One region of the Stenotrophomonas sp. YJH_SMC_29 genome, then DNA from elsewhere that is predicted to be linked to it. Evidence: predicted binding sites of a transcription regulator. Region 1 holds the regulator's gene; the other holds the start of a gene.
The links. Region 1 encodes FliA, which starts transcription of late flagellar genes. Its sites were predicted from a motif close to TAAAGTTTNNCNNNCNNNGGCCGATAA; they were not measured.

Region 1 (7,812 bases):
CGGCGTCGAAGTGGTGCGCCTGCAATACGGCCTGGCCGGCGCGCGCGGCGCCCAGCGCTTCCTCAGCAGCGTGGCACAGCTCGACCATCGCGGTGACGCCAAGGAAGCCGGCGCCGCCCTTGAGCGTGTGATAGCCGCGGAACACCGCGTTCAGCTGTTCGCCGTCCTGCGGTGCCTGCTCCAGCGACACCAGCTGTTCGCCGAGGCGATCCAGGATTTCCTGTGCCTCGATGATGAAATCGGCAGTGATGTCGTCGGATACCGCGCTCATGCTTACAGCCCCAGATCCGACAACAGGTCGTCGGCGTCGTTCTGCGAGACCGCGTGGCGGTCCAGTCCCTTCAGTGCCGGCCCGGCCAGTTCCGGGTCGGTGCGATGCTGTTCCGGCGGCAGGCCGAGCGCGCCGAAGCCTTCGTGCACGCGGCGGACGATGCCGACCACGCGACGGATGATCTGCCCGGTCAGGTCCTGGTAGCTCTGGGTCAGGGCGATCTCGGTCAGGTTGTGGCGGATGCGCTCGAGCTGTGCGTCCTGGCCCGGCTGCAGGCCTTCGGCGCGCAGCTGCTCGGTCAGGCTGCGGCATTCCTCGGCCAGGTCCAAGGTGCGGTGGGTAGCCTGTTCGGTCATCGCCACCACATGGTCCAGGCGTGCGCAGGCATCGTCCAGTTCACCGGCCTCGCTGGGCACGGTCGGCAATTCGCCCAGGGCCTGCCCGAGCTCGCGGGCCAGCCGCGAGAGGCCGCTCATCATCGGCTGCGTGCGCAGCGCGACCAGCCCGTCGATGCGTTGACGCCAGGCGGCTTCATCGCCGGACTCCAGCGCGTCCAGGGCTTCCTGCAGGCGCAGGGCGAGGGCGTTTCTGTCGACCGTGGTATCCATCAGGCGCTGGCCGCCAGGCGTTCGAAGATCTTGCCGAGCTTTTCTTCCAGCGTCTGCGCGGTGAACGGCTTGATGATGTAGCCGTTCACGCCGTTCTGGGCTGCTTCGATGATCTGCTCGCGCTTGGCTTCGGCGGTGACCATCAGCACCGGCAGGGTCTTCAGCTTGGCGTCGGCGCGGATCGCCTTGAGCAGTTCGATGCCGGTCATCACCGGCATGTTCCAGTCGGTGACCACGAAATCGAACGGCTGGCTCTGCAGCAGCGACAGCGCGGCATGCCCGTCCTCGGCTTCGGCGGTGTTGGTGAAGCCAAGATCGCCCAGCAGGTTCTTGACGATCCGACGCATGGTCGAGAAGTCGTCGACGATCAGGATGCGCATGTTCTTGTTCAAAGCAGAGTTCCTTTGTTGTTCATTCCGGGCGGCCGGGGGCAGCCGCCTCGGGCATGTTCACTCTTCCAGGCCGGCGTCCGCCGCCTCGAAAATCTTCAGCCGTCCACGCAGGCGCAGCACGGCCTGGCCGTGGATCTGGCAGACCCGCGATTCGCTCACGCCGAGCACCGCGCCGATCTCCTTCAGGTTCAGTTCCTGCTCGTAGTAGAGCGAGAGCACCAGCTGTTCGCGCTCGGGCAGGTGGCCGATGGCCTTGCCCAGCTCGCGACCGAACTCGCCACGCTCCAGCACCTGTTGCGGGGTCGGGCCGCCCTGGGCGACGGTGTCCAGCTCGCCCTGGTCTTCGATGCGCGATTCCAGGCTCAGCACCTGGCCGCGCGCGGCGTCTTCCATCAGGCGCAGGTACTCGGGCAGCGGCATCTCCATCGCGGCGGCGACTTCGGTGGCGCTGGCGGCGCGACCGCTGCTCTGTTCCAGGCGGCGGATGGTGGCGGCCGCATCGCGTGCGCGCCGGTGCACCGAGCGCGGCACCCAGTCGCCACGGCGGATCTCGTCGATCATCGAGCCGCGGATGCGGATCGAGGCGTAGGTTTCGAACGAAGCGCCCTGGTCGGCGTCGTAACTGCGCGAGGCTTCGATCAGGCCCATCATGCCGGCCTGGATCAGGTCGTCCACCTCGACGCTGGCGGGCAGGCGCGCGGCCAGATGGTGGGCGATGCGCCGCACCAGGTCCGAATGCTGGGCGATGACATCGTTGGCCGCCGAGCGCTGGACTTCCCTGTACTGGGCTGCGCCTTTCATGCTGCCACCCCACGCTGCTTGAGGATGCGTTCGAGGAAGAACTCGACGCCACCGCGCGGTTCGGTCGGCGCCTGCCAGCGCGCGGTACGGCGTGCGATCTCGGTGATCGCCAGCGCCGACGGGCTGGACGGATAGGCCTTCACCACCGGCTGCTGGCGCTGCACCGACAGGCGCAGCCAGTCATCCTGCGGCACGCAGCCCAGGTAGTTCAGCGAGACGTCGGCCAGGAACTTCTCGCAGACGCGGGTCAGCTTTTCGTACAGCACGCGGCCCTCGTTGGGGTCGCGGACCATGTTGGCCACCACCTGGACGCGGTCCACGCCCCGTTCGCGCGACAGCACCTTGATCAGCGCGTAGGCGTCGGTGATGGACGCCGGCTCGTCACAGACCACCACCACGGTGTCCTGCGCGGCCTGGCAGAAGGTCAGCACGCCGTCGGTGATGCCGGCGGCGGTGTCCACCACCATGATGTCCAGCTCGCGTTCCAGTTCGGAGAACACATTGACCAGGCCGACGTGCTCGGCGGGGGCCAGCTCGGCCATGTGCCGGCGGCCGGACGCGGCCGGCACCACCAGCACCCCGTTCGGGCCTTCGACGATGACGTCGTCCAGCGAGCAGCGGCCGGCGACCAGGTCGGCCAGCGTAAAGGTGGGGTTCAAGCCCAGGATCACGTCGATGTTGGCCAGGCCGAGGTCGGCGTCCAGCAGCAGCGTGCGCTTGCCCATGCCGGCCAGCGCCACGGCCAGGTTGGCCGACACGTTGGTCTTGCCCACGCCACCCTTGCCGCCGGTCACGGCAATGGTGCGCACAGGGCCGAGCGGCTCGCTGCGGGTGGCCGACAGCGGGAAGGTCTTGGTCAGCTTGGCGTACTCACGCGACGGCATGGTTCAACTCCGGGTTGCAGGGCATATCGGCCGCTCGGCGCAAATCTTCAAGGCGAAGTACAAGATTGGCTGCACTGGCCCGGTGCAGGTCCTCCGGAACGTCCTGCCCATCGGTCACCCAGGTGATCGGCAGGGCGTGGTCCACGGCCACCGACAGGGCGTTGCCGAAGCGGCCGGTCTCGTCCAGCTTGCTCAGCACCAGGCCCTGCAGGTTGGCGGCGCCGAAGCGGCGGACCACCTCGTCCATGTCGCCGAAGCTGGTGTTGGCCGGCAGCACCAGCAGGGTGCGGACCTGGCGCGCGGCGCGCAGCCACTGCAGCTGGGCGGCCAGCGCGCGGTCGCGCGGGCCCAGGCCGGCGGTGTCGATCAGCACCAGCTTGTAGTCCTTCAGGCGTTCCAGCAGCTGGTCCAGGTCGGTGCCGCTGTTGGCCTCGTGCACCGCGATACCGAGCTGGCGGCCGTAGCCATACAGCTGCTCGCGGGCGCCGATGCGGGTGGTGTCGGTGGTGACCAGGGCCACGTCACGCGGCGCATGCTTCTCGGCGAAGCGCGAGGCCAGCTTGGCGATGGTGGTGGTCTTGCCGGCGCCGGTCGGGCCCACAAGGGCGATCACGCCGCCTTCTTCCAGCGGGTCGACCGGGGCGATCGGCAGCTTGCGCGAGATCAGCCCCAGCATCAGGCCGCGGCCGCGGTGGGCTTCGGTTTCCAGCGGAATCTGCATGGCCACGTCGCGGGCCAGGCCGGCGTCGAAGCCGTACTCGTCCATCAGGTCCAGCGCGGTGGCGCGCACCGGGCAGCCGCGCAGGCGCTCGTCGGTGAAGCGGTTCATCTCGCGCTCGATCACCTGGCGCATGCCGGCCACTTCCTGGCGCAGCTGGCGGATCTCGGCGTCGTCCTGGGCGACCACCGTCAGCACCGGGCCCGGGGCCAGGGTGGGCGCCGGCGCGGCTTCGACGATGGCATCGGCCAATGCCGGTTCGGTGGCGGCGTTGGCCGGCTGCCCGTCGGCGACGGCAGCGGTCGGCAGCGGCGGCGGCTGCAGCGCCGGCGCCACGCTTTCGTGATGCGCCTCGTGCGGCGGATCGATCGGGAAGCGGGCGCGGTTGGCCGGCACAGCCGCGGCCGGTGCGACGATGGCTTCGGCGAACGGCGCGAAGATCTGCTCCGGCAGTGCCGGTTCGTTGACGGTGGCACGCGCCAGGGTGGCGGCAAAGCCGGTGCTGCCACGGGTCGGCACGATCTCGTCGGCGCTGTCCAGCGTGCGGCCGGTGGCGCCGACGGCGGCGCGGGCAAGGGCGGCCACCGCCGAGGTGGTGGCGGCGACCGGTTCCGGCGCCGGGGTGGCGCTGCGGCGGCGGGTGACGGCGGCGATCACCGCGTCGGCGGCGGTGCGCGGCTTGGCTGCCGGCGGCGGTGCGACGTCACGGCGCGAGGCTTCCAGTGCACGCTGCACGGCGCTCTCGTCATAGTTGGCGGCGGCGACGATCTCGATGCCTTCCTCGATCCGGCGGTTGGACAGGATCACGGCGTCAGGACCGTGTTCCTTGCGCACCAGGTTCATGGCCGAACGCATGTCGGCGGCGACGAATCGTTTGATTTTCATGCTGTGGTCACGAGGCGAAGACGGCGGGGTGGCGGTCGGGGAACTCGGGTGATCGGTGGTCTGCACGGTGCGGGTTCCCCTTGGTATCGGTCTGTTGCGTTGGTTCGAAAGTGGTGTCTGTTTTCTGGCGCGTCGGAGCCCGGCGTCAGCTGATCGTTCCGACCAGCTTCAGGCGCTTGTCTTCCGGCACCTCGCTGTAGGCCAGGACCGACAGCGACGGAACGCTGTGGCGGACCAGGCGGGCCAGCGCGGCGCGCACCGGGCCGGGTACCAGCACGACCGCGGGCTCGTTGCGGGCTTCCTGCTTGCTGACACATTCGGCCAGGCTCTGGTGCAGTCGCTCAGCGAGTCCGGGTTCCAGCGCGGCGCCGTTGCCCTGCGTGGACTCCTGCAAGACACGTTCCAATTGCGGGTTGAGGGTGAACACCGGCAGCTCCGCCGACATTCCGGCGATCTCCTGCACGATGAAGCGGCCCAGTGCGGTGCGCACGGCAGCGGTCAGCACGGCCGGGTCCTGGCTGCTGGGCGCGTGTTCGACCAGCGCTTCGGCGATCTTGCGCAGCTGGCGGATCGGAATGCGCTCGACCAGCAGGTTCTGCAGCACGCGCACCACCGCCGACAGCGGCAGCGCCTTGGGCGTCAGATCTTCGACGAGCTTGGGTGCGCTCTTGGCCAGGTTGGCCAGCAGGTGCTGCACTTCCTCGTGGCCGAGCAGTTCCGGCGCGTGCTCGCGGATCAGGTGCGAGAGGTGCGTGGCGACCACCGTGGCCGGATCGACCACGGTGTAGCCCAGCGTTTCGGCCTGGGCGCGCTGGTGCGGCTGGATCCAGGTGGCATCCAGGCCGAACGCGGGGTCCTTGCCGGCGATGCCCTCCAGGGTGCCCAGCGCGCTGCCCGGGTCCAGTGCCAGCTCGCGGTCCGGGTGGATTTCGGCGGTGGCCACCGGCACGCCGTGCACCAGCACCCGGTAGCCGTTGGCGGGCAGTTCCAGGTTGTCGCGGATGTGCACCGATGGAATCAGGAAGCCGACATCCTGGGTGAGCTTGCGGCGCACCCCCTTGATGCGCGCCATCAGTTCGCCGCCCTGGTTGCTGTCCACCAGCGGAATCAGCCGGTAGCCGACCTCCAGGCCCAGCGGATCGACCGGTCGCAGTTCGTCCCAGCTCAGCTCGGCAGTGGGGGCCGCAGCGGCCGGGCGCCCGAGCGCAGTGAGCGCGGCGGCATCGGTGCCACTGCCTGTCGCGTCGGCGGCCGGTGCCTTGGTCTTGCGATACAGCTTCCAGGCGATGAAGCCGAGGATCGAGGCCAGCGTCAGGAAAGCGACGTTGGGCATGCCCGGTACCAGGCCGACCAGGCCGATGATGCCGGCGGTGATCGCCAGCGCGCGGTACTGGCCGAACACCTGTCCGGTCATGGCCTGGGCCATGTCCTGCGAGCGCGAGGCGCGGGTGACCAGCATCGCCACCGCGCTGGAGACCAGCAGGGCCGGCAGCTGCGCCACCAGGCCGTCACCGATCGACAGCAGGGTGTAGGTCGCAGCGGCCTCGCCGAACGGCATGCCATGCTGCAGCACGCCCACCGCCAGGCCACCGAGCATGTTGATGAACAGGATCAGGATGCCGGCGATGGCGTCGCCGCGGATGAATTTGCTGGCGCCGTCCATCGCACCGTAGAAGTCGGCTTCCTCGCGCACTTCCTCGCGGCGCAGCTTGGCTTCTTCACGCGTCAGCAAACCGGCGTTGAGGTCGGCGTCGATCGCCATCTGCTTGCCGGGCATCGCGTCCAGGATGAAGCGCGCGGTCACTTCCGAGACACGGCCGGCGCCCTTGGTGATCACCACGAAGTTGATGATGGTCAGGATCGCGAACACCACGATGCCGACCGCGTAGTTGCCGCCGATCACGAATTCACCGAAGGCGGCGATGACCTTGCCCGCGGCATCGTGGCCGTTCTGGCCGTTCAGCAGGATCACGCGGGTGGAGGCCACGTTCAGTGCCAGCCGCAGCATGGTGGTGATCAGCAGCACGATCGGGAAGATGGTGAAGTCCAGCGGGCGCTTCACGTAGACCACCGCCAGCAGCACCATCAGCGAGATGGCGATGTTGAAGGTGAACAGCGCATCGAGCACCGGCGCGGCCAGCGGCACCACGACCATGGCCAGCAGGGCCAGCACGATCAGCGGCGCGCCAAGGCCCTGGCGGATCATTTCCAGGGCGCGGCGGGTGTTGAAGCCGGCGGAGGGCTGGGCGCTCACGGGCGGCCTCCCTTACCGAATTCATCCACCTGGATGTGCGGGGCGTCCGGCATCGGGCCAGTGCGCCAGGCGCGCAGCTGGTAGACGTAGGACAGGACCTGGGCGACGGCCGAATACAGTCTCACGGGGATTTCCTTTCCGAGTTGGCCTTCCCGATACAAGGCGCGTGCCAAAGGCGGGGCAGAGACGATCGCGACCTTGTTGCCGTCGGCCACTTCACGGATGCGCAGGGCGGTCTCGTCCACGCCCAGGGCGACCACGGTGGGGGCGTTCATGGCGCCGCCCTCGTACTTCAGGGCCACCGCGTAGTGGGTGGGGTTGACCACCACCACGTCGGCGGTGGGTACCGCTTCCATCATCCGGCGGTTGGCCATCTGCTGCTGCAGCTGGCGGATGCGGCCCTTCACCTCGGGGCTGCCCTCGCTCTCCTTCATTTCCCGGCGCAGCTCTTCACGGGTCATCTTCAGCTTGCGCATCCAGTTCCAGCGCTGGTACGGCGCATCGATGGCGGCCAGCACCAGCATCGCGCCGGCGGTGGCCAGCAGCAGGCGCAGGGTGAAGCCGAGGCCGTCGGTGATGGCCGTCTCCAGCGGGTGGTGGATCAGCCCGCGCAGGGTGTCGAAGCCGGTCCAGACCACCAGCCCGGCGGCGACGCCGACGAAGGCCACGCGCAGCAGCGATTTGGTGAACTCGGCAATGGCCTCCGGGCCATACAGGCGCTTGAGCCCGCTCATCGGGTTCATGCGGTTGATGTCGGGCAGCAAGGCCTTCTGCGACCAGCGCAGGCCGCCCATCACCAGCGGGGCGACGAAGCTGGCCAGCAGGCAGACCAGCACCAGCGGTGCGATCACCAGCATGAACTGCAGCAGCAGGTCGCCGAAGTGGCCGAACAGTTCCTTCGGGTTCTGCCGCAGGCTCTGTTCCGGGCTGAGCGCGTGCTTCATCCAGGCACTGGCGCCGCGGCCGATCGAGCCGCTCATGGCCATCACCGCCAGCACG
Region 2 (7,812 bases), on a different contig from region 1:
GAGCTGGCCGGCTGCCCGATCAGCATCGTCTCCACCGGCCCGGACCGCGACCACACCATGGTGCTGCAGGATCCGTTCGCCTGAGGTAACGCCGGGCGCTTTCCGGCATAGGTGACCGCAAAAAGCCCCGCGAAAGCGGGGCTTTTTCGTTATTGAGCGGCAGGAGCCAGCGGGAAAGCGACGCGATGACCAGGGTGTCAACGTGCGCTACAGGGGCGGACCCAGGGGTGCTGCTGCGCATCGATACGCCCACCGATCATGGAGACTTCACGGCCGCGGCGACGCATTGCCACGCGACCGCTCATGGTTGCGGGTAACGGTGCTGGAGGTGGACCCGGCGCTGGCGGGGCAACCGGCAGACATCGAGCTGCAGCCTCCGCTGGATCTGCTGAAGCTGACCGACCTCGATTACCTCTGGCTGTGGCCGTTCTTCCTCTGGAAGAGGGCGTCGCTGTTGCTGCTGATTCCTGGGGCTGCGTTGGCTGTCATCACTTTGGCGTTGCGGCGCTGGCAGCGCCGGGCATCAGTGCCGCCGATTTCAGCAGCGGATAGGGATTGATCGACTCTCCCTTCCACCACTGTTTTTCCGGCCCCAGCACATGCACCTCGAAATGCAGATGCGGCGCGTCGGCACTGGCGTTGCCGGTGCTGCCGACGTAGCCGATCACCTCCCCGCGTTTGATCACCTGCTTTTCCGCCAGGCCGTCGGCATAGCGCTGCAGATGCGCGTAGTAGTAGCACCAGCGTCCGCTGGGCTCGAACTGGTAGATCGTCAAGCCGCCGCGTTTGCTGTCGAACAGTTTTTCCACCGTGCCATCAGCCACCGCGAGTACCGGCGTACCGGCATCGGCCAGGATGTCGATGGCATCGTGCACGCGGCCTTCGCTGCGCGCATCGGTGAAGGTGTCGCGCAGCTGCGAGGCCGCGACGCCCTGTACCGGCAGCAGCAGGCCGGACGGCGCATCCGCAGACCGCGCGGCTGACGGTGGGGTGGCGGCGGGGACAGGGGCCGTGGCGAGCGGCGCTACGGATTCCTTCGCCGGCGCCACAGCAGCTGCCGGTTGTGCTTCCGGCAGCGAGGCGGCTACCGGCTCGCCTGCATCGCGGTGCAGCCACCAGCCGGCCCCCAGTCCCAGCAGCACGCCCAGCACGATCAGCTGAGAAAGGCGCATCGGTTCACTCCTGCATCAGCACGGGTACCGAGCTGTCTACTGCGTCGGCCACGCGCAGTGCATCCCAGTTGGTCATGCGCACGCAGCCATGTGACTCGGTCTTGCCGACATGCCCGGGCTCGGGCGTGCCATGCAGGCCGTAGTGTGGCTTGGACAGGTCGATCCAGACCCGGCCGACCGGATTGTTCGGGCCCGGCGGCAGCGTCGCCTTCTTTTCGCCCTTGCGCGCATCCCAGAACAGCTTGGGGTTGTAGTGGAACGGCGGGTCGCGGTAAACGCCCAGGATCTTCCATTCGCCGATCGGCAGCGGATCATGCTGGCTGCCGGATGAGACAGGCACCTGCGCGATCACCTTGCCCTGGGCATCCAGCAATTGCAGGGTCGAGTCGGATTTGTCGACGACCACCTTCGCTGCCTTCGGCAGTGCCGATGGTGCGATGTTGGGCACCTGGATGCGGTTGCCGGCCTTGCTCAGGTCCACGCCCGGATTGAGCAGCTTCAACAGCTCAGGGGATGCGTGGAAGCGTTCGCCCAGCGACTCTTCGACGTTGTTGAAGCCCAGCGATTTCAGTTTGGCCTGTGCGGCGGGGCCCTTCGGCACCGCCTGGAACGGCCCGGCGACATCCTCGCTGGTCAGCGTGTAGCTGGCCAGGGGGGTGACTGTATCGGCCTGCAGGGCCTTCCAGGTCGCGTCGTCCAGTTCACCGGTGACGGTCAGGCCGTGCGCCGCCTGGAAACCCGACACCGCGCGCCGCTGGTTGCTGCCCACTTCGCCGTCGATCTGGCCGGGGGAGAAATTCGCGCGATCCAGCAGCACCTGGGCGTGCAGGGCGGAGCGTGCTGCCGTGTCCGGCCCGGCTTTTTCAGCGATCGGGGCGGGAAGGCCAAGAGGCGCAGCCTGCGCAAAGACATAAGGTGCCAGCAAGGTGAGGGACAGCAAAGCGACGCGGGCTGAAAGCATGGGCGGCTCCAAGGGGATGCCCGTCCACCATGCCAGCGGAGCACGAGCAGCCCGCGTGAAAAGCCTGACCCACACCTGAGCAGTGTGTCTTCACGCAGCTTTGGCAACTGCATGCGCGTGGTTGCCGCGCATGCTGAAGGCATGTCGCTCTCCGTAGCGCCTGATCATGTCCGGCAGAGGAAGAGTCACTACCTCTAGTGGTGGGTTCCAGGCAGGCGAGCTGCGGATGTGAATCCGCTGCACTTCGCCTCCGGGGAGCCAGAACTCCAGGGTGATCGTTGCCGATACCTGCTCCACCGCAGCAAGGTGACGGTGCAGCAGAAGTCCATACAACTCAATGTTGTCCAGATCCTTCTGCGCTTTCTCCTTCAAGGCGGGCGCCTTCTCGTCTTCGTCGCGACGGCTTCGCTGATGCCAGTCGGGTGCGATGGGGTAGTACTTGAAATCGACCACGGTGTACGCGGAGCCGCGTTGCAGCAACAGGTCGGGACGGCGACAGAGTCCGTTATGGGCGAACATTGAATGCTGTCGCTGTCCCCAGGTGTCCCGTTGCTCGATGGCGATGGGGTGGGATGGGAGATAAGTACTGTCACAGGTGACGACGGATGTGCCGTGCGTGTCGCTCGCCTGTTGCAGGGCATCATGCAGGCACATGGATTCCCAGACAGGCCAGAAATCCCGCATGCCCCAGACCTGGCCCTGCTGCACACTACCTGCGAGCGCGGGATGAAGGTAGCGTTCCAGTGCTGCATGCAGCGAAAGAAACTCCGCGCTGCGCAGCGTTGCCTGCCGGTAGCACGTTCTCAGGAGTTGCTGGAGTCGCCGCAGCAGCAGCTCCTGTGCCCAGGCATCACCTTCATGCAGCGAGTCACCCTCGCGCAGATGGCGATGGCGGAAGTCCGTTGCGCGCTGTACGGCATCCATGGTGAAGCGTCCCCAGATGATGCCGGGATCGATCTGCAGCAGGTTGCGATAGAAGTCGTCAGCGAGAAAAAAATACAGGCCGACGATGTCGGCGGTCCCGCGTTCGCATACGCTTCGCCGGGTGGGAAGCTTCGGAAAGAAGGGGGCGTCGTCGTCGTTGAACAATGCATGGTGAAGCTGGCGGTCAGCGTACTTCAGATTGCCATCCTGCCGCCGCGCCATCTGTGAGCGAAGTGAAAGCAGTCGAAGTGGATTGGAATGGTTGAACAGCGAGTCGATGGCAATGGCGTCGACGAACGAAGCGGGGGCCGCTGCAAGTCCACGTCCATGCGTGTCTGCCTCAATGCCGTCCTGCTGCGGTGCATGTCCGAGATCTGATTGGACATTCCTGAAAGCGGCGAAAGCCAGGTAGAGCAGACGGAATGCGTCGCGGGGCGCGGTGGAGGTCGGCATGCCATGCGGCACGCGCAGCTCGGTGCGCCCATCTTCCACGAACAGGCCCACAGCGCTGGACCCAGCCGCGACGACGCTGACGTCATGCAGCTGCATGCAGATCTTCCGAAACAGTGAAGCTGCGGATGAAGTCATCGCGTCGGGCGGAAAACTGTCCGAAGGTCCTCAGTGATTCCGGGGGAATACGCAGCCATTCTGCAAGTGGGGACTTGTCCCTTTCGAAGACGTTGTCCCACAGGTAGAGGAATAGCTTTCCCTCGATATCACTGGCGGCGATATGGTGGGCAATGGGATGGACTTCCTGCGTCACGGCAAGCGCTTCGACGAAATCCTCAATGAGCATCCCGTCCTTGGTCTTCTGGAAGTTTATCTTTGACTTGTAGTAGGGGGATGAGCCGCTGATGGCAAAGGCAATAGTCTTCAATTTGCGCTTGGCGGACTCGTCAAAGCCCGAGAGTGTGTCGATTGCCTTCAAGGTCTCGGCATTGCAGGATTTCCGGAGCTTGCAGAATGCATCGTCGAACCTCTGGCTGTAGTCCGCGCCCTGCATGTACTCCGCAGCACCTGGGGCAAGCTTGCGCAGTTCGGCAATCGATGCAGCGTGCGTCTGTTCCAGCGTCGCGGGTGGTGTTGTTGCAGCGATGGCCCGCGCCTTGATGAACCAGGGGCCGATCAGTTTGTCGTCGAGATTCGGAGAGGTGCATTTCTCGACGATCATCGCATTGAGAGCATCCACCAGCATCTTCCAGGTAACCGATGGGTGGCCTTCGATCGTTGTATTGGCCTGCGCAGCGGGAACTGCATTGAACTCGGCTGGACTGAACTGGAAATTCCAGCGGCGCTTGAATGCAGAGTCCATGAAGAAGATCGATTCGTCGCCAGTGTTCATGGTCCCGATCAGGTAGAGATTCGCCGGAAGCCTCAGCATGCGCTCATCTTCGATACGACCGATCAGCGTGGAGGAGTCTCTGTCATCACGAGCTTCAAGTTCGCGGATCTCGTTGATCAGCGCCTGCACCGTCAGTTTCGAGGCACAGACGGAATAGCTGGATTGTCCGTCATCGTCACGGTCCAGCAGCTGGAAGATGTCGCCGAAGATTTCCGCGCAGTTGCCGCGGTTGATTTCGTCAATGAGCAGGACAACGTTGCGAGGCGGCGAATCGGCCGTGCCATGCTCTGAACGGTGTAGGGCAAGTGCCAACGCGCGGATGAAGGGGCCGGCATGCACTTGGTAATGGACCTTGTTGCCCTCGGACAGTGGCAACAGGCGGGAGACGAAATCGCCGTAACCAAACTCGGCGTGGAACGTCACGGGGATGACCTCGTCCGGGCGAATGCCGAGCATCGGCGTCTTCTCATACCGGGCCTTGTAACTCTTGCTGGTTCCCGGTGGGCCGAAAATAATCAACTGGTGGGGAAGATCGTGGCTCATCAGATGTATCCATTCATCTTCAAGGATCGATTCGATTCTAAGGGGCCACGATGTAGGCGGGCACCCTTGGCAGCATGGAAGGGAACTTTAGGGTCGCTAGCGCCAGGAATTGACGCCATCACCTCTCTGAACCGCACCCGGACGAGCGTGGCAGCTCCCATCAAGGCGCTTCGGGCCACGCCGATAAGGGCGCATCCCCCCGTTTTGGATGTACCGATGAACTACTTGAGGAATGTCAGGGTTGCCTGGCGTCTTGGGCTGGGCTTTGGCCTGTTGCTGCTGCTGGTTGCCGCCGTGGTCGCCACCGGGGCCACCGCCAGCGTCGTGCAGAAGCGCGCGATGCAGCAGGTGGTCGATATCAGCGTGGCCAAGGTGCGCCTGCTGTCGCAGATGCTCGATGCCAACAACCAGATGATGGTGGTGCGCCGCGAGATGCTGATCCGCCAAGGTGACGACCGCAGCAGCGACGAGAAGCGCATTGCCGATCTGGTCAAGCGCTACGAGGCCAGCTGGTCCGCCTACCAGGCGCTTCCGGGTGATGCCGAAGGCAAAGCCATTGCGGAAACCATCGCCGCCAAGCGAGCCATCGCACGCCCGCTCAACAAGCAGACCAGCGAGCTGATGGAGAAGGGCGACTATCCGGGTGCCGTGGCGCTTACCCTGGGCCCGGTGCAGGACGCGGCCAACGGCTGGAACAAGGCGCTGTCGGACGGCGTGGACTTCGAGGAAAAGGAAAGCCGCAAGGCTGCTGCCGAAGCGATCCGACTGGGCGAGCGCAGCCTGTTGCAGCTGCTGGTGCTGGGCGGCGTCGCGCTGTTGGCGGGCATCGCTGCCTCGGTGATGATCGGCCGCAGCCTGACCGGCCCGCTGGCGCGCGCGGTGAACCTGGCCGAGCGGCTGTCCAAGGGCCAGCTGGACCAGGAGTTCCGCCTCGGTGGCCGCGACGAGCTGACCCAGCTGGGCGAGGCCATGGCCAGCGTCCGCCAGAGCGTGCAGGCGGCGATCGGCGCGCAGCTGCAGATGGCCGAGCAGCACGAGGCCGGTGCGATCCGCTATCGCATGGACGCCAGAGCCTTCCCCGGCGATTTCGGCCGCATGGTGCAGGCGACCAACAGCCTGGTCGAATCGCACGTTGAGGTGGAACTGCTGATGGCCGAGGTGATGCAGCGCTACGCCATCGGTGACCTCAGCCGTGATCTGCCTGACTACCCGGGCGAGAAGGCCACGCTGACCCGTACGCTGGCTGCAGTGAAGCAGAGCTTGATGGCGATCAACGCGCAGATTGATGAACTGGCCCGCGCCGCTCGCGCCGGTGACTTCAGCATGCGTGGTGATGCGGCTGCGTTCCAGTTCCAGTTCAAGGCAATGGTCGAGCACCTCAACGGCATGATGGCCAGTTCGCAGGCCAGCATCGCCGATGTCTCCGACGTGCTGCGCGCGATTTCGCACGGCGACCTGACCGCGCGCATGGATGGCGAGTACGACGGCGTGTTCGCCCGCATGCGTGACGACGCCAATACCACCACCGCGCAGCTGACCGGCATCGTGCAGGGCATCCAGGCCGCCGCCGACAGCATCAACAATGCCGCGCAGGAACTGGCGGCCGGTAACAACGACCTCTCGCGCCGCACCGAACAGCAGGCGGCCAACCTGGAGGAGGCCGCCGCGTCGATGGAGGAACTGACCTCGACCGTACGCCAGAACGCCGAACTGGCGCGGCAGGCCGACAGTGAAGCGCGTGCCGCCGGTGCCGCTGTGCGCGAGACCGAGCAGGCAATGGCACAGATGGCCTCGGTGATGGGCGAGATCGATCAGTCTTCGGCACGCATTTCGGAAATCTCGACGGTGATCGACGGCATCGCGTTCCAGACCAACATCCTCGCACTGAACGCTGCAGTGGAAGCCGCGCGCGCGGGCGAGCAGGGGCGTGGCTTTGCGGTGGTCGCCAGCGAGGTGCGTACGCTCGCGCAGCGTGCCGGTGTCGCCGCCAAGGAAATCAAGGAGCTGATCGAAGACGCTGCTGCCAAGGTGAAGAGTGGCCTGGCGGTGACCGTTGAATCCGAAGCTGCAATCGCGCGCGTGGCCCAGGCCAGTTCGCGTACCACCCAGCTGATGAGCGACATCGCAGCGGCCAGCAAGGAGCAGGCCGCCGGCATCGAGCAGGTCAACCAGGTGGTGGTGCAGATGGACCAGGTGACCCAGCAGAACGCGGCCCTGGTGGAAGAAGCCACTGCCGCGAGCCGCGCGCTGGAAGAACAGGCGCATGCGCTGACCACGTCGGTGGCGGTATTCAAGGTGGAAGGCGCGGTGGTCTCTGCTGTGCCCCGTCGCGCAGCCTGAGCGGGCTGCCAGTGCAGTGACAGGAATACGGCCGCCTTGAGCGGCCGTATTGCCATCGCCCGCTCAGGCAGAAGGGAGGATCGCCCTCATTGCTCCAGGACGCTGCCGAGCATGGCCCCAAGCACGTAAAGCACCCCAAGCGTGGGGGGAATCACCAGGAGGTAGACGGTCATCCAGGTCATTCCGGAAAGCCAGCTTCCTACGCCGATGGCGTTGAGTGCTGCGGTCTGCAGCATCACCGGCAGCTGCATGAGGATGTAGGCGCTCTTGGGGTCGCTGTTGGACCGGGCATCGAACACCAGCCAGGCGGTCAGCGCGAGATAGAGCGCGCATAGGGCGATGCCGGTCAAGCTGAGCCAGCGGGGCTTGCGCATGCCACCTTCTCTGTTCCGTCAGGGGCCATCAGGGTAGCGCCGCGATCAGCGGCGTGCACTTCCCTGGGTCGAGCCGATAAGCGAAGCTGCGGGGCAGGGAATCGTGCGAAGGGGCCTGGAAGGTGAGCAATGTGATGAGCGCCGTGATGCTCCCGA

Region 2: the regulator FliA is predicted to act here: its motif matches at 5,103-5,129, upstream of AC5P9I_RS02735 (methyl-accepting chemotaxis protein).

The regions. Positions count from the first base shown of each region.
Region 1 is NZ_JCAFUK010000027.1:27,032-34,843, reverse strand. It holds gene AC5P9I_RS20585 (chemotaxis protein CheA) at 1-271, opposite strand, end outside; gene AC5P9I_RS20580 (protein phosphatase CheZ) at 274-879, opposite strand; gene cheY (chemotaxis response regulator CheY) at 879-1,271, opposite strand; gene AC5P9I_RS20570 (RNA polymerase sigma factor FliA) at 1,329-2,072, opposite strand; gene AC5P9I_RS20565 (MinD/ParA family ATP-binding protein) at 2,069-2,956, opposite strand; gene flhF (flagellar biosynthesis GTPase FlhF) at 2,943-4,559, opposite strand; gene flhA (flagellar biosynthesis protein FlhA) at 4,705-6,765, opposite strand; gene flhB (flagellar biosynthesis protein FlhB) at 6,810-7,812, opposite strand, start outside.
Region 2 is NZ_JCAFUK010000001.1:572,039-579,850, reverse strand. It holds gene AC5P9I_RS02760 (adenylosuccinate synthase) at 1-84, shown strand, start outside; gene AC5P9I_RS02755 (M23 family metallopeptidase) at 489-1,172, opposite strand; gene AC5P9I_RS02750 (L,D-transpeptidase family protein) at 1,177-2,133, opposite strand; gene AC5P9I_RS02745 (hypothetical protein) at 2,224-3,606, opposite strand; gene AC5P9I_RS02740 (AAA family ATPase) at 3,593-4,942, opposite strand; gene AC5P9I_RS02735 (methyl-accepting chemotaxis protein) at 5,159-7,282, shown strand; gene AC5P9I_RS02730 (hypothetical protein) at 7,369-7,656, opposite strand; gene AC5P9I_RS02725 (alpha/beta fold hydrolase) at 7,791-7,812, shown strand, end outside.